3 regions of the Paenibacillus sp. FSL F4-0125 genome follow, and region 1 is predicted to be linked to each of the others. Evidence: riboswitches for the same ligand, from Rfam matches in the RefSeq annotation. Region 1 holds a riboswitch; each other region holds the start of a gene.
What was found. Region 1 has a riboswitch for cyclic di-AMP ahead of NST74_RS00590 (C40 family peptidase). Riboswitches for the same ligand answer to the same signal wherever they lie in the genome.

Region 2: another riboswitch for cyclic di-AMP. It lies ahead of NST74_RS02615 (hypothetical protein); the one in region 1 lies ahead of NST74_RS00590 (C40 family peptidase).
Region 3: another riboswitch for cyclic di-AMP. It lies ahead of NST74_RS11020 (KamA family radical SAM protein); the one in region 1 lies ahead of NST74_RS00590 (C40 family peptidase).

What each region holds. Positions count from the first base shown of each region.
Region 1 covers NZ_JBBOZJ010000001.1:118,442-125,633, forward strand. Annotated here, with positions in the region: gene rluF (23S rRNA pseudouridine(2604) synthase RluF) at 1-25, shown strand, start outside; gene motB (flagellar motor protein MotB) at 134-949, opposite strand; gene motA (flagellar motor stator protein MotA) at 933-1,736, opposite strand; gene NST74_RS00565 (hypothetical protein) at 1,943-2,236, shown strand; gene NST74_RS00570 (4a-hydroxytetrahydrobiopterin dehydratase) at 2,465-2,752, shown strand; gene NST74_RS00575 (c-type cytochrome) at 2,835-3,191, opposite strand; gene NST74_RS00580 (GNAT family N-acetyltransferase) at 3,319-3,804, opposite strand; gene NST74_RS00585 (C40 family peptidase) at 4,034-4,525, opposite strand; cyclic di-AMP (ydaO/yuaA leader) riboswitch at 4,531-4,672, opposite strand; gene NST74_RS00590 (C40 family peptidase) at 5,033-5,461, opposite strand; cyclic di-AMP (ydaO/yuaA leader) riboswitch at 5,515-5,653, opposite strand; gene NST74_RS00595 (hypothetical protein) at 5,868-6,698, opposite strand; gene NST74_RS00600 (M1 family metallopeptidase) at 6,710-7,192, opposite strand, start outside.
Region 2 covers NZ_JBBOZJ010000001.1:575,606-582,797, forward strand. Annotated here, with positions in the region: gene NST74_RS02595 (ABC transporter permease) at 1-224, shown strand, start outside; gene NST74_RS02600 (hypothetical protein) at 258-449, shown strand; gene NST74_RS02605 (hypothetical protein) at 980-1,339, opposite strand; gene NST74_RS02610 (hypothetical protein) at 1,472-1,993, opposite strand; gene NST74_RS02615 (hypothetical protein) at 2,010-2,501, opposite strand; cyclic di-AMP (ydaO/yuaA leader) riboswitch at 2,634-2,799, opposite strand; cyclic di-AMP (ydaO/yuaA leader) riboswitch at 3,220-3,409, shown strand; gene NST74_RS02620 (hypothetical protein) at 3,600-4,016, shown strand; gene kdpF (K(+)-transporting ATPase subunit F) at 4,143-4,220, shown strand; gene kdpA (potassium-transporting ATPase subunit KdpA) at 4,233-5,909, shown strand; gene kdpB (potassium-transporting ATPase subunit KdpB) at 5,926-7,192, shown strand, end outside.
Region 3 covers NZ_JBBOZJ010000001.1:2,577,070-2,584,261, forward strand. Annotated here, with positions in the region: gene NST74_RS10995 (helix-turn-helix transcriptional regulator) at 1-59, opposite strand, end outside; gene NST74_RS11000 (TetR/AcrR family transcriptional regulator) at 281-907, shown strand; gene NST74_RS11005 (ABC transporter ATP-binding protein) at 909-1,763, shown strand; gene NST74_RS11010 (fluoroquinolone export ABC transporter permease subunit) at 1,760-2,473, shown strand; gene NST74_RS11015 (hypothetical protein) at 2,470-3,195, shown strand; gene NST74_RS11020 (KamA family radical SAM protein) at 3,197-4,366, opposite strand; cyclic di-AMP (ydaO/yuaA leader) riboswitch at 4,504-4,647, opposite strand; gene NST74_RS11025 (AraC family transcriptional regulator) at 4,696-6,363, opposite strand; gene NST74_RS11030 (ABC transporter substrate-binding protein) at 6,503-7,192, opposite strand, start outside.

The DNA of each region.
Region 1 (7,192 bases):
TACACTGAACTACAAACTTCTATAGTCTAGAAGTAATAGTGACCTAAGTGCGAATACAATTTATCAAAAAAAGAGCTGTTCCATCGGTCTAAGACCTTGGGACAGCTCTTTATGCTTTGTATTAGGACAAACATTATTCATCGGAAGGAGCGATACCTGAGAACTCTTTGGTTTCTTGATATTTACGAATAATGGACACTTCAACCCGGCGGTTCTTACTTCGTCCAACAGCTGTAGTATTTTCAGAAATAGGGTGGTACTCCCCGTATCCAATCGCACTAAACTTGCGTGGATTCAGGTTCGTATTCGTTAGCAAGATCTTCATGAACTGAAGAGCACGATCCGCGCTCAGGTCCCAGTTGGAAGAATAGTCGCTATTAGAGATAGGGATATTATCGGTGTGTCCTTGCACAACTACATCATAATCCGGGAATTGCTGCAGCATGGTTGAGATGGACTTTGCTAATTGCCGAGAATCATCCTTAACTACAGCCTGTCCGGAAGCGAACAACGCGTTATCACTTATCGTAATCATAAGCTGAGACTGATTGAGCTTAGTACTCAGCAGGTCGGTAAGACCGTTTTTGTTGATGTATTGATCAAACTGCTTCTTAAGCTTCTCTAAATCCTCTTGTTCCTTTTGCCGGAGCTTAGCTATCTCTGTTTGTTCGTTTTTCTTGGTTACTGACTTATCCATTTGATCATTTTTCCCTAGATCCTCTTGGCTCTTAGAAGGCATTGCCGCCCGTTCCTCAAGAACACCCGTACCACCATTAAGAGCAGAACTAAAGGCTTGACTCATTTCTTCAAACTTTTTGGCATCTGTTGCACTCATAGAATACATTACGATGAACAATGCTACCAGAAGGGTCATAAGATCAGAATAAGGCAGTAGCCACGATTCGTCGGCGTGTTCTTCATGCTCTTCGTGTCTAGTCTTTTTGCTCACCCGATCCACTCTCCTTCTCATCATTTAACTTAGCTCGTTCCGAAGGTGTTAGGAAGACAGCAAGCTTCTGATTGATGGCAATAGTGGATACACCAGATTGTATAGACAATAGACCTTCGACCATCATCATTCGAACTTCAATTTCTCGTTTGGAAAGTCGTTTTAGCTTATTGGCAATAGGATGCCATAATACGTAACCTGTAAAGATACCGAGCAGTGTTGCGATGAAGGCTGCCCCGATTGCTGCCGCCAATTTGTTCATATCACTCATATCAGCCAGAGCGGCGATAAGACCGATAACGGCCCCGAGTACGCCGAGTGTAGGAGCATACATACCTGCTTGTGAGAAAATGAGTGCGCCTGCTTTATGTCTATCCTCTGTGGCGTGGATGTCCTCCATGAGAACATCGCGGACAAAGTCCTGATCATTTCCGTCAATAATCATCCGCATGCCATTTCTGAGGAAGTTATCTTCTATTTCATCGACTTTAGACTCAAGAGCCAGCAGACCTTCACGCCGTGTAATAGAAGCCCATTCCATGAACATTGTAATTAATTCGGATTTACTGATTAATTTCTTTTTGACAAAAATCATTTTAAACAGACTTGGAATCTTCTTGACCTCCGAGAACGGAAAGGCCATAAAGATGGAGGCTGCCGTACCTACTAAGATAATAACGTAAGCAGCGGGTGTGGCTAAAGCGTGAAGAGGAGCGTGCTTGAGGATCATACCCCAAATTACTGCAACTAGACCAAAAATTAAACCGAGTATTGTTGAAATTTCCATTATGCACCTCGTCCATGAGATTATAAGATGTGTTCCGACAAAGCCGCGTATATCATCCTTGAAATAGCGGCAAGGCACTCTGTGCGAAACCGAATAACGTATATTCTTATTTATCGACATCATTCCGTTTTTTGTGAAGTCATTTTTTCGGCTATAATGGATAAGGTAAGTAATTATTCATCTGTGGAGAAAACGGAGTGATACATGTGGGTGTAAAGCATGGTAGAGATTACGGTGAAATCCTAACAGATTTGACCGAGGCTGTCGGAAGAATTTCCGATGGGTACTTATTTTTTGAAATGGATCCGGAAGAGTGGCAGGAATTGCCCCAGGAATCCAAGATGGAGGTATGGGAGGCACTGGCTGAGGATCTTTTCTTCGCGCTGGGTAATGAACCTATGATTGAGGTGGGGAGCGGCGTTATCATCTACGATAAGGACACGCACCGCATTAATATTTTAGTCGGAGAAGAGGATTTAGCCTCTGTTGTTTTGATTTAAGAAGAGGGGGCGGCGGGGTGTAATTTGCCCGTAGTTAGTAGCCCGTGTTAAAATTGGTGTAGCCGAGTTATAATCGCTGGGATTCTTGAATACATTTAATCGAAAATATTGCCTTTATCCTGGCACATCCCTTGGACCTCAGAAGCTAAGGGATGTTTTGTTTAACGAATAAGACGAGTAAAGGGACCTGCGGATTTTACTGCAATTTTTAGTAAGGGAGGAAACGAATTGTTATTTACCGAAGAAGAACTGCGTGAGCAGATCAGCAAGCTGGAAGGCTGGAAGCTGGAAGAGAATACCATGGTGCGAAAATATATGTTCAGCCAATATATGAAGGGTATTGCTTTCGTTGATGAAGTAGCCACCATTTCAGAAGCCTTTGATCACCATCCACATATTACGATTGATTATAAGACAGTGACTTTACGACTGAAATCAAATGAGGAAGACGGTATTACAGCTCTAGATATTCGAGAGGCACATGAATTTAATGAAGCCTTTGAGAAAAATCGTTAGGATCACCCAAACTCATAAATAAACGCCCGTGCGCAGATAGTGAACTATCTTCTGGCACGGGCGTTTTTAGTTGCTTAAGTAGTTACTTTTTCTCTGAAAGCCAGAGGGCGACGTTTGCGATCTCCTCAGGGGCTAGCTTTTCTTTAAAGGAAGGCATTTGACCGCGTCCCTTAGTGACGATGCTGTAGATTTCTTCAGCATCGTGCTGACCACCTTCATTTTGAAGACTAGGGCCAACTCCACCTTGAAGCTGATCGCCGTGACAGGTAATACAGCTGGCTTTCACGGTTGCTTCTGCCTTTGCCGCATCCAATTGAACTACCGGCATTGTGGGCTTATTCTGTTCAGCTACCTCTTCTTTACCTGGAAGTGTAAACATAAGTACTACCGCAAAGGCACAGGCGGCAAAAAACAAACCGCTCATGATCCATTTCTGCATCCCAGTTCGTCCCTTCTATGTAAGCTGCTCCCTACATTATAGCTCAAGGTGAAGCGTTATCATAGGGTTTGTGACAAAAAAATGAACGATAATACCATCAATTGATTGAAAAATATGGATTTTAATATCATTTCTCATAGACCATGCAATAAAAAGGTTTGTTTCCTGATGGGGTTAGGCGCTCATACGTATCTGTAATCGTAAATCCACACTTTTGGTAAGTTCGGATCGCCCGCTGGTTCCAGGTCAATACCTCTAGATCAATCTCACGCTCAGGATAACGAAGCAAGGCTTCTTGCACGATTGCATCCATGAATAATTTGCCTAGCCCTTTACCGCATAGATCAGGTTGCATGCCAATCCCCAAACGTACAACACCTTCCATCGGGAACAACTGCGCGAATCCACACAAAGCTTCTTGCCCATTTAATATGGAGACATATTGCTCATTCCGTAGCTGAGGATCACCGAACTCGATGCCTAGAGCCTGCATTTGTTCCCACGGCATCCAGCCGTAAATATTATAAGGGGGGGTGTAATTCCAATTGCATATCTCTTCCGCGTGACTAGTCTCCATAGGAGTTACATGAAAAGTAACCGAGGGATTTATCATAAGGTCAAAGACCTCCTTTCACGAGGGTTATAACGCTTGCCGTCATTACGAGTGCCGAAGGCGTTTATACTTGTAACTAATTATATACAAAAAGAGGGGGCATCGACTCAGAAAATTTATAAGGAATATTGTTTTACAAATTTTGAGAGGGGTAAATATTAAATAAGACAAAAAAACAAGCTCTTCCCCAAGAATTGACCTCTTGGAAAAGAGCCTATGTACGTTCTACTTATTGAACATCATCATTATCTTCTGTCTCAGAAGCAACAGAATGATAAGCATCAGTGCTCATAATCCGTTTAGCACCGATATAGCGTTTTACGTAGTAGCTATCACTCAGGGAGCTAATCGTTACACCGCGTGAGGAAGATGCGTGTGCAAACTTGCCTTCACCGACATAAATGCCGACGTGGGAAACACCCTTACCACTTGTATTGAAGAATACAAGATCTCCTGATCTTAAATCATCTCGGGAGATAGCAGTACCCATTTGATACTGGGAACCTGATTGGTGTGGTAGGTTGATACCGATTTTATCAAAAACATACATTGTAAATCCGGAGCAATCAAATCCATTTGTGGAGATCCCGCCGGATACGTATTTAGTTCCGATGGTCTTGTCGATCACTTTATCCATTTTGGAATCCGCGAAAGCGCTTCCTGCTCCGATGGTGAAGATAATGGAAAAGCTGAGTACAGCTGCTGCTAACTTCTTCTTCAAAAGTTTATACCCCTTCCAGATGCCTACGAGGTTAGCTTAAGGGTTCGGTTGAAGGTCCCCTATGACCCCTCTAAAAATGGAGGTCAATTCACCCAAAGTTGGTTCCCCCGTTTCCCTAATAGTTAGGAAACTCGGCTCAGACTGTTGATTAGGAATAGCTTGTAATCAATACATGACAAAACCTTTGTAAATAACAACTTAATGATTACAAAAATGTTACTAAAATCTTACTGCAGTTATTGTAACAAACAGAGTGCCGCTTGGCAATCGTTTTTAACCTAATCATGCAGAAAAATTCATATATTTAAAGACAAAATGCATATGTAAGCGATAATATTAAACTTATTTTTATATTTATTGAAATTTTTATCAAATAAAAGTGTTTAAAGTCTATTCTAGAGGTGTAAAGATTATAATAAGGCAAAAGAAAACCTGGATTCGATTAAGGTAATAATCAAATCCAGGTCTATATAGTTGTAAATGTGAGGTTATAGTTGTGGGGAAGTATTAATCGTAGGCTACAGCTTGATATGAGGAAGTACTCATTACTCTTTTAGCGCCAACGTAGCGGTTGGCCCAGTAGGACTGGCTAAGTGAAGTGATGGTCACGCCATATGAAGATGATGATTGTGCGAATTTTCCGTTTCCAACATAAATGCCGACATGGGATACGCCGTTGCCCAATGTGTTAAAGAAAACTAGGTCACCTGAACGCAATTTGCTTTTGGCTACAGGAGTTCCAACATTATATTGAGCTTTTGAAGTGCGGGGCAAAGAAAGACCCACCTTCTTGAATACATACGTAGTAAATCCAGAACAGTCAAACCCGGCAGTGCTAGTGCCTCCGGTTTTATAGGCAACTCCAATTGTCTTTGAAATAACACTGTCCATCTTAGAATCTGCAAAGGCACTTCCTCCACCAATAGAGAACGCCATCACAAGTCCCAGCGCCGCAGCGACGCATGCTTTTCTTAAATTCTTCAAAAAAATTGTACCCCTTCCAATGCCTGTGAGGTTAGCTTAAGGATTCGGTAGAAGGTTCCCCTATGATCACTGCAAAGCGAGATCAATTCACCCAAAATATGGTTCCCCCACTTCCCGGTGCAAGGAATTCGGCGTTTTATGCACCAGATAGTGACTTATCGACAAGACTACGATGAATACATGAAGTTATGTAGAAATCGTTTCAAATGATTACAAACTTGTTACTAATGGAACAGGACTTATTGTAACAAAGTCTTTACGATTTTGCAAATCGTCATAATTTGTCTGTAACGCGAAAGAGTCCCGGCTCCTGATTCAGGAACCGGGACTCTTATATTATGTGTTGTAATGCCATAAATTATTGTGGAAATGCTTTACTGCGCCATAGATGATATTGAGCGGAGATTCCCCACATTTTGAAAAGTGTCGAGGGCAGTGATGAGAGTTGACGAATAAGAAGTGCCGGCAGGCCAGGACAGAAGATACCGGATAGTCCGCACGCCAGCAAAAGGATAAGGCCCGCTGCACCAAGTATGATTGAAATGCCTATTGCTGGAATCAGTGACTTTATACAGATGAATAGGGAGGAGAACATCCCCGTACCGCTGGTATAACCAAACTGCATATATAGAAGGAACAGGCGAACCATAAAGATGTATATAAGCCATGCCAATACGTATGGAACTAGATGAAGTAACAAAGAGGAGTTCAGAAAGGAAGATAAGAACAGCCCGTACATTTTTGGAGCGAGCCAGTATAACGGCAATAAAGCCAGCACCCATTCGATTAAACTAAAAATAAACACTGGAAATCCATAAACCTTCATGCCGGGAAAAAAGAACAGGCCCCGCTCTCCTTTTCTCTCCTGATGGAGTTCATGTAGTAATCCTGCTCTTATGAATGGGGAGAGCAGCAGTCGTAAGAGAACAAGCCCTAGGAACATCCATAACCAATTACGTATCTCAGGATCTGTGTTCAAGCTGAACTGCCCTTCGACATAATAGAGTAGTCTACCCATTCCACTGCCTCCAGCGTCTTTATCTGGGTAGCGCAGTAGAATTGGAACGATAGCAGACCGGATGAAGCCGTACATAAAGTAGCCCCAGAGCAGTCGATAGATGAAGAGCAGAATCAGAATATAAAATTGCTCCTTCATGCTTTGCCAGCCGCGGGTTATCGATGTTCTCACAATCATTCACCTCACCAGACAAGAGTTCCGAGCACGGTTTCAACTAATTTAGTTACACTTAACGTCCAGCGGGAGAGTGTTTTGGGCTCTATTTCCGCCAGTCTGAAGTTATTAAGATGTTTGTTTTCTAAAAGAACGGTATGCTCTGGATCAATCTCAGCAGAGAGGAGAAGTTTATCGCTTAACAGCTGAAACGTAGTCTCTGCTCCTTCACCGTTCCAGACCCGCTCTGCCGCAGAACCGTCAGCGAATGTAAATTTAATGGGAACGTCAACGTAATGACTCCCTTTGTTTGTAATTTTCACTATGGATTCGTAGCTCTGAGCCTCGCTGCTGCCATTCTTTTTAATCGTAATCGTATCTACTGAGAAATCAGGAGCACCGCCACCATAAACATAATCCTCGAAATAAGGCTGCCACGATTTTTTGGTTACCTTCTCAACGACTTTTTGAAAATCAGATGTAGTGGGATGCTGGAAACGGAATTTACGTGC
Region 2 (7,192 bases), 460 kb from region 1:
TAGCGAGTTATGTGCCTTTCACCTCTCCATTGACCATGCTGCTCCGAATTGGTGTTGGTGAAGTAGCGATCTGGCAAGTTATTGTATCATTAGCCATCCTGCTTGTTACTACGTTCATCTTTGGGTGGTTGGCTGCCAAGATCTATCGCACAGGCGTATTGATGTACGGCAAACGTCCAAGTATTAAAGAGATCAGAAAAGCGATGAAGGCTTACAAGATCTAATTGGCTTCATATAACTTTTAAGGAGTGGTAATCATGACTAAAAGTGAACAATACAATATGATGCTTTTAATGAGTTCGGTATCTCTGGCTACGGTTAGTAGAATGCTCTCGACCAATGGGTCCGTTTTGATGGATTTCACTCAGGGTGTATTGACTGGTATTGCCATGGTGGGGATGATTGCGGGATTGTGGATGTACGGTAAGGCACGTAAGAGTAAGTCGTAATAGTAGGAAATAAGGAAGCCGCGGCAGATGCCGTGGCTTTTTTATATGCTCGAAAAGAGTAAAAAGCGAAATGATCGCGTTAGAAAAAGTCAGTTCGGTATTTGTGTAATTTTAGTGAAAAAAATGTACAAAAAAGGAATTGGTGATATAAGCTGAGATTAGTCTCTTAAAAAACTTTTTATTTAAAGGGCTATAACGCGATTATTAGAGAGAAAGCATATAGGGGAGAGGTTGAGTGAGCAGGATGAGGTATTTCACTAAGGTGGAATTCGGCAATTATAGGGCGGATAGCGGTGGTGAAAAAGCTGGTTATTATGCTTTGATCTTTTTTGTTTATAATGCCTTAATCATTTATTTATTTTGTTTATCTTTATACTCGAAATAATAATATCCTTGTCCCAATCATTAGTCATACCCTCATAGATTATATTCAATTATATATGAAGTAACTCCCACGGGAGGGTTGAAATACTGAATGTCAGCCCTCCAACTACGCTAGTTAGCTTTTCGGCCAAAGTGAGCTCCGAGGGCTAAACAACGGACAAATTACCGCTGGGCAGCAAATCCTCTTGAGCAGTCATTTGCTCCCGCACATGTCTAAGCTGATCTTTCAGTACAGGAACGCTCTTTTGCAGGATAATGCTAATTTGAGGTAAAGATAGCTTTAGGCCATACCACATCACTTTTACGAGCTGCTCCTCCCAAGGCAGTGCCTTGGCAGACAGGAGAGACCGGCGTGCGTAATAATCGGCGCATTGTCGGATACAAGAGCGGTAGGCTTCGATAGAGAATAGCTGGCTGTCGAAGCTTTTTTGAAGGAATATTTTATGAAGCTCTTTAAAAGTTCGGATAGTAACTTTCTCCGCTTCTGCTGATTGTTGTAACAACATAGAACTGAGCGCATAGATATCATTCGTATTCTTTTGAACACACTCTGCAAATATAGTTCTACGGGGCGATCCGGCAGGTAAGGGGTCAGGCATGATAAACACGATCCTTTCAGAATGGGTTATGGGATGAACCTATAATATTGAAAAGTAAGAAATGGATTTGTTGATAAGCTCGGCGGTATCAGGCTCTGGATAACTATGCTTTTGAAGCGCAATACTGGATACGGTCTTAGATGGTTTATAGTATAGCCGCCCCTCTCTGGAATCTCTTCCACCGGCGACAGCTCTGTACAGACGACCTTGCTCAATATGATCTGCCAAGAATTTCCCCTGCAGCTTGGCTTTTAAATCCTGTAAAGCATCTTGCACTAGCTCAAACTGAGTCTGATCCCACTCTGAACCATGGGTACGTACTTTATCTATCGCTTCCTCAAGCCGGCAGTGGTATATCATTCTGAGAAAAGAACTCCATTTAATAAGGTCGAAGGTTTTGGTATTGACTGAGATAAGACATGCCCCCCAGCTGCTACCCCCTTTACAGGTAAGTTTCAGGATGCCATACCGGCTGCCTGGATCAGCCTCCATACCATAGTGAATAGGCTCAGGTGAATCAAAGACGAATACTTCAATGCGAGATAGTCTTCGCTGGTCCATGACAAGTTTCTCCTTCCTAGGGTTCCAAAAACTTAAGCTCAACATGATGAGTAATGTTAGCCTTCTCTATACAGGCAAGCATTTCAGCTTCGTTCTCACAGACTGCGGCATGCTCCAGCCATAGTCGGAATTTCTGTTTACGTATAATGGATAAATGTAAGGGGAAGGTGCTGCGGGATCTCATTACGTACCAACCAATAGCAACGTCCTTCCAAGGTTTCTTAAAAGCGGCGAGCCACGGAAAACATTGATGTGCCGACCAATCCTGCAGCTGCTGCTTTTCTCTGATATTTTTATATATTTCGTATATAATTCTTCGGTCCATACAGCACTCACAAGTAGAAGGGCTGCTGAAATGGCGCAAGGATTCAATTTGGTTCTGACCAAATGCATAGCCGACAATAGTTCTGTGATGATCCTCTTCGAACCATAACGCTCCAAAGCAAACATAATTTAGACTTATCGGCTCAAGCAGCCCTTGCTGTATTCCCCAATAATAGTGTTTCATTCCTTTCACCCCGTCCAGCATGCTATTACCCGGGTAGGTTCAGGTAACGCAAAAACCGCAGCAAGAGGAGGACCTCTGCTGCGGTTTTGGAATACAGGCATACACACCTGTGCCAAAGCGTGGCGGATCAAGGGTCTCTCTCTTTACGCTTACGAGGTTAGCTGTCGGATTCGGACGGTGAGAGTCGCCCTACCTATGTGAGACTTGAACAGTCTCCTTCGGATTCACCCCAAGTAGGCCATGTGGCCCGATGGTTCCCCCGTTCCCTGCAAATACAGGAACTCAGCGTTGATTGTATTTCGTGAAATAGATTCAATCCGAATCATACTCTTTTCAAGGTGTTTCTGTAAAAGCAGAAAGTGTTCTTTTGAGCGCAATTTGAACCGTATCCTACCAACTCCGACGAAAAATCCTGCCAAATAGGTATTTATTGCGTGTTATCGAGCTTCTTTCTCGTTTAATCTCGACTTCTCGTTTCCTTTCCTATATAGGCGATTTTTGGTGATTTCTCCAGCTGTGGTGAATAAAATCACAGAGTCCGTCCGCTTTTCGCTAATTGATTCAAATTCGAGAAAACAAGAGATATAGAGAGATTGAATATCAAGTAAGCGCTATCCAATGCGAAAATAGTTTTTAATTTGCATTATTTTGGCATCAATCACGTTTTACAATACTTCCTGCATAAGGGTATGATTACTCCTGTTTCAACAACAATCGAATATTTGATCCGCTTAATTTCCGATAAGGAAAGCGGGGGAACCAACAATCGGCAGACGATGTGAGAGTCGGAAGCCGGTTATGGGGTGAATCCTGTAGAAGATATGAGTGAGCTCGCATCTATACAGGTAGGGCGACTCTCACCGCCCGAATCCGACAGCTAACCTCGTAAGCGTATGGAGAGAGGATGAGTGCAATGTGACCGCTAGCGAGCCACAGAGGAGAATCCTTTGTGGCTTTTTGCTGTGCTTTTTTAAGCAAAGCATTTATGGAAAACCTCACGAAGAGGTCGTTATATTCATCATTAGCGGTAGCTTTTCTTTCAAGACCAGGGTGATCAAGCTCTGATCTTACAAGCAAAGCATTTGAGGAGAATAAGAGATGACAGATCAGAATGAATATGTACTGGTATGTGCGCCAACGAAGGCAGGAGAACATTTTATTAAGCTTCTAAAATTTAGAGGCATTAAGATGGCGGGATTGACCAACAACTTGCCTGAGAAGTCCCTACTTGAAGAGATGGGGATTGAGAAAGTCGTTCTAGTAGATACCCGCCATCAGAATACTTGGTTTCGCCCGCCGTTCCCGGTAGGCCGGGTATATCTGTTCGAGAGCAGCTTTACGTTATGCTGCCGCTACATTCAGATGTGCCGCACCTGGACGACACAGCCGATTTTTGTGATCACAAGCTCAATAAATCCTAGATTGGTCTATAAAAGACTTGGTGCAAGTTATGTAATCTATTCCCACAGTGGTGATGCTGATTTTCTGATCGATAAATCACCTCATCAAGGATAAAAGAAGGAGTGCGGGAGATATGATGGATCTGTATATGGTGGCTTCGTTAGCTGTAATTTACGGGTTGTTTTATGGATTTATGCGCTGGTGCGCAGGTGTAGTTGAGGATACAGGGAGGGATAAGCTGTGATTCTAGTCATCGCTGTTACCCTACTGCTGTTTTTATATCTGGTTTACGCATTAATTCATCCGGAGAAATTTTAAGGAGGGGCATTCATGGGCATTTTGCAAATCGTAGCTGTAATCGTCATTCTCATCTTGCTGGTTAAGCCGATGGGCACGTATTTATATCATGTATTTTCTAATGAACCCAATCGTACGGATCGATGGTTTGGAGGCGTGGAAAAAGGGATTTATAAGCTGATCGGACTGAAAAAACGGGAAGGGATGTCCTGGAAAAAGTATGCGCTCAGCTTTGTCTTAACGAATATCGTACTGGTTACTTTCAGCTATATCTTTCTTCGATTGCAGCGGGGTTTACCGCTAAATCCGAATGGAATTGCGGATATGGAACAGACGCTTTCGTTCAATACGGTGATCAGCTTTATGACTAATACAAACCTGCAGCATTACAGCGGGGAGACGGGACTTTCGTATTTTTCACAAATGGCTGTCATCACGATGATGATGTTCACGTCTGCAGCGAGCGGATTTTCAGTTGCGGTTGCTTTTGTCAGAGGGATCACAGGACGCAAATCAGTCGGGAACTTCTTCGAGGATTTCGTCAAAGCACATATTCGTGTGTTCATTCCGCTGGCTCTGCTAGTTTCATTGGTACTGGTAGGACTACATGTGCCGCAAACCCTCAAGCCATCACTTGAAGTCACTACACTAGAGGGGCAAACGCAACAGATTGCTATCGGTCCAGTAGCTTCACTGGAATCGATCAAGCATTTGGGCACGAACGGAGGCGGCTTCTTCGGGGCCAATTCATCGCATCCTTTTGAGAATCCTAATCCACTTACGAACGTGCTGGAGATTCTTTCTATGTGGATGCTGCCAGCTTCGCTCCCTTATATGTACGGACTGTTTGCTAAGAACAAACGTCAGGGCTGGGTTATTTTTACCGCAATGATGACCTTGTTCGTGCTACTGCTGGGACTGAACTATTATGCTGAATCAAAGGGTAATCCGGCGATCAATGCACTAGGAATCGAATCTTCGCAAGGCAGCATGGAAGGTAAAGAGGTACGCTTCGGCATTCCGCAGTCTTCCTTGTTTACTTCAGTAACAACCGCAGCTACGACAGGTAGTGTTAACAATATGCATGATACGCTGACACCACTGGGAGGTATTACGCCTCTGGCACTGATGATGCTCAACAATGTCTTTGGGGGTAAAGGTGTCGGACTGATCAATATGCTGATGTATGCGATTCTGGGTGTCTTCCTGTGCGGTCTGATGGTCGGCAGGACACCGGAGTTTCTCGGACGGAAGATAGAGGCCAAGGAGATGAAGCTGATTGCCATTGCGATCCTTGTTCATCCGTTCATTATCCTAGTGCCAACCGCAGCTGCGTTCCTGACCGATTTGGGGCAAGGGGCGATTACGAATACTGGATTCCATGGGCTCAGCCAAGTGTTATATGAATATGTCTCTTCTGCCGCGAACAATGGCTCAGGATTTGAGGGGCTTGCGGACAACACAACCTTTTGGAATGTTACAACCGGGATTGTCATGCTGCTAGGCCGTTATGTCTCGATCATCGCAATGCTGGCAGTAGCAGGTTCTTTACTTCAGAAGAAGCCAGTTCCTGAGACCATTGGTACATTCCGCACAGACAATGGTCTGTTCACGGGAATTCTGATTGGTACCGTAGTGATTATCGGTGCGCTGACGTTCCTGCCGGTCATTGTACTCGGCCCCATTGCAGAATATCTAACCTTACGGTAGGAAGAGGGAGAATAAGATGAGTACTGTAAAAAGAAAAAAGCTGCTAACGGGACCCATACTCCTTAGCGCTGTAAAGGATAGTTTTATAAAGCTTAACCCAGTAACGCTAATCAAAAATCCAGTCATGTTCGTGGTAGAGGTCGGTACGATCATTGTCCTCCTCATGGTGCTGGCTCCTGGATATTTTAATGCAGAGGAATCGATAGGCTTCAATATCACAGTGTTGTTCATTCTGCTATTTACAGTGCTGTTTGCGAACTTCGCTGAAGCACTGGCGGAAGGCCGGGGTAAAGCCCAAGCCGATTCACTCAAGAAAACGAAACAAGATATCACAGCTAACAAAATCGTTGGAGGGTCGGTGAAGACAGTATCCTCCTCCGAGCTGCGTAAAGGAGATCTCGTCATCGTCAGCCAGGGAGAACTCATCCCTGGTGACGGTGAAGTGATAGAAGGGCTGGCTTCCGTAGATGAATCAGCGATTACAGGTGAATCTGCACCTGTAATCAAGGAAGCCGGTGGGGACTTTGGTTCCGTTACAGGCGGTACACGGGTCGTCAGTGATGAGATTAAAGTAAGAATTACAAGTGATCCTGGTGAGTCGTTTCTAGATCGAATGATCTCCCTTGTGGAAGGGGCGAAACGTCAGAAGACACCTAATGAAATCGCGCTAAATACACTTTTGATCAGTCTGACATTGATTTTCCTGATTGTAGTAGTGACCTTGCGGCCGATTGCAACGTATCTAGGTGTTGAACTTGATATTCCCGTCATGATCGCCTTGTTGGTCTGTCTGATCCCGACAACAATCGGGGGACTGCTCTCCGCAATCGGAATCGCGGGTATGGACCGGGTGACCCAGTTTAATGTACTCGCGATGTCGGGTAAGGCCGTTGAGGCTGCCGGCGATATTAATACGATGATCTTAGATAAGACCGGTACGATTACCTTTGGAAACCGGATGGCGAGTGAATTTGTACCTGTCGGGGATGAATCGGAAGCGGAGCTTACAGCATGGGCGGCCATTAGTTCCTTGAAGGATGAGACACCTGAAGGACGATCTGTTATTGAGCTGGCCAAGAAGCTGGAACGCAGCTATGACAGTAAGCTTGCTGAAGGTGGGGCATTCGTAGAGTTTAAGGCAGAAACACGGATGAGTGGTATTGATCTGCAAGATGGACGCTGTGTACGTAAAGGTGCGGTAGACTCCGTGAAGAAATGGGTACAGTCTAAAGGCGGAATCATTCCCGCCAACCTCGATAGTAATTCTGATGCCATCGCTCGGA
Region 3 (7,192 bases), 2.5 Mb from region 1:
GATAAAACTTCGTGGTTCAACAGCTTGTAGATCATAGAGATCAATCGTTCCAATTTCATTTGTGCATTCCCACCCATTAGTCCTTTTCGTGTTACTGCATGATTATATAGCATAGATTTTTTTCATGCTAGTTTTGGGAGTGGGGATTATTGTAGTGACGTACTGGGGACAAATGTGTGAAGCTTACAGAAAATTAGATTGACAAAATATGGATTAAAGAGTTATCTTGTGAATATAAAATAAAATTATTCATAAAACTACCAAAAGCGAGTTGACTTGTATGCCCAAGAAATTCACGGACCAAGAAAAAGAATGGATCAAACATAAATTGTTGACAGAAGGCCGCCGCTGTTTTGAAATACATGGCATTAAGAAAACAAGCGTTGAAGAATTAACGAAAGCTGCCGGGATTGCGCAAGGTTCGTTCTATATGTTTTTTGGATCGAAAGAGGAATTGTTCTATCACATATTGCTTGAAGAGGAACAACGAATTCGTAGTGCAATGTTCGATTCATTTAGCGTTGGCGTACCTTTTGGCAAGGAAGAGATCAGATTATTTTTACTGAAATCTTTCCGCATGATGGAAGAAAGTCCGATCGTACGTCAGATGTTCGTAAGGAGCGAAATGGAGCAGTTATTAAGAAAGTTACCAAATGAGTTGTTGGAGCAAAATTTTACAGAGGATAAAGACTTTTTTGTCCCTTTCATTAAATCCTGGCAGGCTGAAGGAATCATGGCTGGGATCGACCCGGAATTAATCGTGAGTATGATTCGCTCCATAGTCCTTCTGACTCTGCATAAGGAAGAGATTGGGGATGAACGATATCAGGCAACGATAGAGCTTTTGATCGGGGTTCTGGCTGAGGGGATGACTTCCTTGAAGAACAATAAGATTGGGGGAGCATGAAATGATCGAAGTGAAGGAGCTTCATTTTACCTACCCAAAAATAAAGGAACCAACCCTTAGTGGACTGAATTTTTCCATAACTCCAGGAGAAGTATTTGGCTTTCTCGGTCCTTCGGGAGCAGGTAAAAGCACAACACAAAAAATCCTAATAGGCGTCTTAAAGAATTATTTGGGTAGCGTTAAAGTAATGGGCAAAGAAATAAGAAATACCGGACCGGAGTATTTTGAGCAAATAGGGGTAGCTTTTGAGTTTCCAAATTTCTATTCGAAGTTTACTGCGCTGGAAAATTTGCAATTATTTCGGTCTTTGTATTCAGGGAGAACAGCGGAACCAGGACTTCTGTTAGAGCAAGTAAATCTCACAGAAGCGGCTAATCTGAAGGTCTCCCAGCTATCGAAGGGAATGAAGATGAGACTGAATTTCTGCAGAGCACTCTTAAATAACCCACAAATTCTATTTCTGGATGAACCCACTTCCGGGCTGGACCCCGTTAACGCTAAGAGAATGAAGGATTTAATTCTGGAAAAGAAGGCAACCGGAACAACAGTCATCATAACAACACACAATATGCAGGCCGCGGAGGAGCTCTGCGATAGAGTCGCTTTTATTGTAGACGGTCAGATTAAGTTGATTGATTCTCCTCGTGAGCTTAAGCTTCTAAATGGAAAAAAGCGAGTGCGGCTGGAATATCGCCTTCATAATGAAGTTAGAAATGAGGAATTCTCACTTGCTGATATAGGGGAGAACGAATATTTCTTAAAGCTTGTCCGTGAGTATCCAATAGAAACCATTCATTCGCTGGAGGCGTCTTTGGAACAAATATTCATTGACGTTACTGGGAGGCAGTTAACATGAGATTCAGATCTGCGTTTGCCTTTGACATCCGGTTTCAATGGCGGCATGGGTTTTATTGGATCTACATCATTATCTGTACGTTCTATCTGGTATTGCTACATCTTATTCCTAATCATTATCGGGAACAAACGATGCTGTTATTGACCTTTAGCGATCCTAGTGCCTTGGGGCTTATTCTGGCTGGTGGGATTGTGCTGCTGGAAAGAGACCAGGGTGTCCTTGATCCTTTATTCGTTACTCCGATTCGTGTTAGGGAATATTTACTTTCAAAAGCCGGCTCATTATCTGTACTGTCCCTCTTAGCCGCATGGGTTATTCATGCAGCAGCGAGTGGAGTTCCGCAATCCCCGATAGGATTTTCTATTGGAATCATTCTAACGTCAAGCTTTATGACGCTATTGTCGATTGGAGTAGTGGCTCGTTGCCAGACGATTAATGGTTTCATTTTACTCTCACAAGTATTCGTACTACCTTTCATACTGCCGTTACTTGGTTATTTTAAGATATGGAACTCCAATGTTTTTCTATTATTACCTACAGAAGGAACACTTCGCTTGTTGAGTTCGGGAACCTCAGCTATGTCACTTGGCAATTACATGTACTCCATATCGATATTACTGCTCTGGAATGTTGTGATATATGTCTGGGCAAAAAGGTCCTTCGAGCAACATGTAATGATGCGCATAGGCAAGGGAGGAGTCAAGAGATGAAGAAGTATCATACGCTTTTTCTAAGCGATATCCGTCATGCTGGGTTGGACCCGGTGCTTATGGTCGGGATCTTTGCTCCTTTAGCACTTTTAGTCGTCTCAAGATTTGGATTTCCAATAGCAGCAGAGTGGCTTACAAACGGTTATGCTTTCGATTTAAATGAATACAGTAGCTTTGCTGCGATTTTTTTAGTAATGACCTTTCCCATGCTGACCGGTATGATGACAGGTCTTTTAATGCTTGATGAACGTGATGAGAACATCATCTCTTATTACGCGGTTACGCCATTAATGCGTAAGGGGTACATGGTGTATCGTCTAGTTCTTCCATCTGTACTTTGTACACTTCTATCATTGGTGTATTTTGTAGTTTCAGGCTTATCTGACTTCCAATTGGAGCATATATACATTCTTTTATTATTAGCAATTGAAGCCCCTTGCTTTGCTTTATTTCTTGCTTCTTTTGCTGCAAATAAGGTAGAAGGCTTAGCTTTATCTAAGATAGGTGGTTTGTTTATAGCAGGGCCAATCGTAGCGTATTTTATTCCATCACCATGGCAATTCACAGGTGCGTGGATTCCTACGTATTGGCCTGCTAAGTTGTTTTTTGCTATAGAAGATGCTAGTGGTTTTAGTGTGATTGCATGCTTTATGGTGGGGCTTATATTTCATTTGAGTCTTCTGAGTATCTTGGTCAGGATTTATATAAAAAGAATTGATTGAATTATTTACAAATCAGATCCGCAGTCTTGTTTGATAACGCATTAACAGAAATAATAGCGTCATTTTTTTTCACAGGAGGGGTCCAATATTCCTCATTTCCGGGCAGGTCATCAAACCATTCTGCATCCTTAGGGCAATCTAGAATCATGAACTTTCCGTATTCCTGATCTCTGGATTGATGATATTTAAGATAGGCTTTTCCGTTATCAATGGCGAGAATTTCTATCTTTCCGGAGGTGTGTGACATGGATAGGCGTACTCTTTTGCCAAGTCCTGAGGTTCTGGCTTTGGCTTCTTCTACAATTTGATAGACTTGCTCAAGAGGTAATACAAAATCTCGGTTTCCGGCAACGGGACGATTCACGAAGAAGTAGTAAGGTGTTACGCCAGCCCATGAGAGTCGGTCTAGCAATTCTCCCAATATAACGGGATCATCATTGATGCCTTTAAGGACGGGGGTCTGATTTACGACAATTGCCCCAGCGTTGTGGAGGGCTTTAAATGCTTTTTTGGCTTCAGGTGTGATTTCACGAGGATGATTGATATGCGCCATAACATAAATTCGCTTGTCTTCGGTAGAGTAAGTACGAATCAGCTCCAGCAGCTCTTCGTCTTCAGAGATCCGCATCGGATTAAATACGGGAATCTTCGAACCTAATCTGATAATCTTGACATGCTCAATGCTTCTTAAGTTTTCAATAATGGATCTTAGCTTTGGTGTGGAGAGAATTAAACTGTCACCGCCCGTAAGAAGAACGTTGTTAATCTCAGGGTGGTTTGCAATATACTCCAGACCCGGAGAGACATCAGACATCGCTTCTTTCACGTCATTTCGGAACAGGCGTTTACGGAAGCAGTAGCGGCAATAGGCTCCGCAGACCTCGGATACAATCAGTAATGCTGTTGTTTTATACTTGTGCTGACAACCCGGCACCACATAATTCGTGTCTTCATCCGAAGCATCCCAACGTCCATATTCCAGCAGTTCACCTTCGTTAGGGATAACCAGTTTACGAATGGGATCATCTGGATCGTCCCAGTTGATCAAAGACAGATAGTAGTCATTCACACGAAAAACAAATTTGTCCGTGATTTCTTTCAAGTTCTCTTTTTCCAGATCAGACAACATAGCAATTTTGTTAATATCCGTGATGTACTTTACCTTTTGCACTTACATCTCTCCTTTGTCCCTTTGTGTGAGAAAAGAGGAAGCCTTAGTGTCAAAGGCCAATCTACTGCCAGCAGGGTCCAAAAAAACACAAAAAGAGACCCTTAGCAAGGGTCTCTGGTTATGTAAATAACATGAAAAGCAGACCCATCCACTGCTGACGAGGTTAGCTGACGGACTCGGGTAAGATGGTACCCTACATTCTAATGCTCAATGATTCGCCCCAATTAACTGGTTCCCCCGCTTTTCAACTGTAAAAGTTGGAAATTAAGCGTAGGTAAAGTATACCCCATGAAGTTTTGAAAAGTCAAAAGGGAATCCTAGATTCACCTTCAATTACTAGGGGTGCTTCCACTGAGCAGTTTAGGTAGAAGCGTTAGCAGCTTCTCCCGAGTTAACGCATCACTAGAGTTCCATTTGCTTCCGTCGAGCAGATAAACATGTCCCTGACGTACTGCCGGAAGACTTTTCCAAAGTGAACTGTCTAGTAGTCGTTCCATAGCAGCCAGTGAGTCTGGACGCTCAGGAATGAGCATGAAGATGTAATCACCAGTATAGGCAGGCAATCGCGCTGGATCAACTTCAGCGAACCCTAATTCTTCATCCAGTATGGCTTGAATCTCCTCTGTCGGTTGTAGACCACATGGGGCATAAAGCGCTGTGGAGAATCCGGACATTCCCATAGCATACAGATGATTTCCGTGGTCATAGACCAAAGCAGAGGCAGTCTCTCCGGCTTGGAGACTGGTCTCGTAAAGCTGCTGCCACATGGCAGCGTTTTTGATTGTAAATGATTCCAGCCACGCTTCGGCTTCGCGTTGTTTACCGAGCCAGCTGCCTAGTGTTCGCATTCGACTTTCGAGTGGCGCAAAGGAATCAAAGGTGAGTGTCGGGGCGATACCGGAAACGGTCCTATAGGCTCTTTCATCACTATTGGCCAAAATAATCAAATCTGGATTAAGTGAAGCGGTCAGCTGCGGGTCCAGCGGGAAACCAACATTGGCGAGCTTTTTAAGCCGATGTTTATAGACGCTGTTCCGCACGAATGCTTCATCTCCTCCGATGGGCTTCACGCCTAGTGCGAGAAGGTCGCCAAGTGTCTCTCCATGATAGACAATGCGTCTCGCTTGCTCTGGAATCTCCACTTCATGGCCTGTCCAATCTTTGACGGTAAGCTTACGACCTCGCTGATGCGCATATTGTCCGGGGGTAACTCCGGTTTTTTGCCGAAAGCGGCGGCTGAAATAATATTCATCGGAGAAGCCTACCAGTCTGGCGATTTCACGCAGCGGTTCCGTCGATTCCTGCAGGAAGCGCTTGGAATGACTAATGCGCAGATCGGTCAGGTACTCAAGTGGCTTTTTGCCGGTAAGCTGTTGAAAGATCGGTGTATACTGCCAGAACGATATCCCCGCCAGCTCAGCCAACTGCTTCACGCTGATGCTCTCTGTATAATGCTCCTCTATGAATTGTATAGTCATTTCTACGGATTCTGTGGGACTTGGTAGATGCTTGGAAGGATAATTATGCTCAAAAAATAGCAGCATCAATTCCTGGAATTTCAATTGTCGCTTGAATTGCTGCACATCATCGAAGCTATTCTTGTTCAGAAGCAAATCTTCCACAAGACGGAGTACCTTAGTGAACGGGTGGACAATTAATTCGCGTCTGCCTGAAAGTAGTTCGCCAGAATAACGTTCTGGATGCTCTTTTGTATAAATTGCTGAAAAGGTGATGAGATAATAATACATGGTCATTTCCTGATTGCTCGTACTATAGGAGATTCCGGGAGCTAGTAGATAACATTTATCTGTACTCAGCATCACGCTCTGATCATCGAGGTTCAGTTGCCCGTTTCCCCCGGTAAATACGAGAAGGGTGTAGTCATGAGTTGTACGTGATACAGGGCTTGAATCGGCAGCTTGAAGTATCAGTTCGGCATCAATCAGCTGAAACAGCAGGGAGTGGAGCGGGGGGCAGGACGATGATGTTTGCAGCATAGGTTCAGCCTCCGTTCTTTTGGTGAGAATGATTATCAATGAACTTATTGTATATAAAACAAAGAAGCATATCAACAGCTGTTGATATGCTTCTTGAAGTTTTCTATCAGCCGTGTGCTAAACACTCGATCATGGAGGGTTATTTCATATTCAATAGCTGAGGAATCTCGCCGAGCAGCCATTCTCTTGTAGTTGCATCACTGGAGGTCTTCATGATGTCCTGCGTATGGACATATCCATTCTTAACGGCAGGAAGGCTCTTCCAGATAGGGCTCTTTAATAGATTTTCTGTGGATTGTTTTGCTTCCTCCGCAACTGGAGTCAAGATGAATATACGGTCTCCGGCATATTCTTTAAGCACTTCCATAGATACTTCCTGGAAGCCTTTACCTTCATCGAGTATCTTCTGAATAGCTGGAGTTGCCTTGAAGCCATTCTCCCCATAGAGTACCTGTGAAAGTCCAGTCGCCGCCATTATAAACAGTCTGTCTCCCGGATAATAAGTGAAGACCGAAGCTGTCTCACCTTCTTGCATACCAGCAGACTTCAATTGTTTCCACATAGTTTCTTCAGCGGTTTTATATTGGGCTAGCCATGCTTCTGCTTCTGTTGTTTTACCAAGAATTCCACCAATGTCCAGCATACGTTCTTGTAATGGGGCAAAGGTATCAAAAATGATTGTAGGTGCGATTTTGGACAGCTGCTCAAAATCAGCTTCGTCTGTGCCCGCATAGATAATTAGGTCAGGTTGAAGCTCTAATGTTTTCTCCAGATTGATAGGGAAGCCTACATCCTCGACACCCTGTAACTGATCTTCAAAGACCTGGCC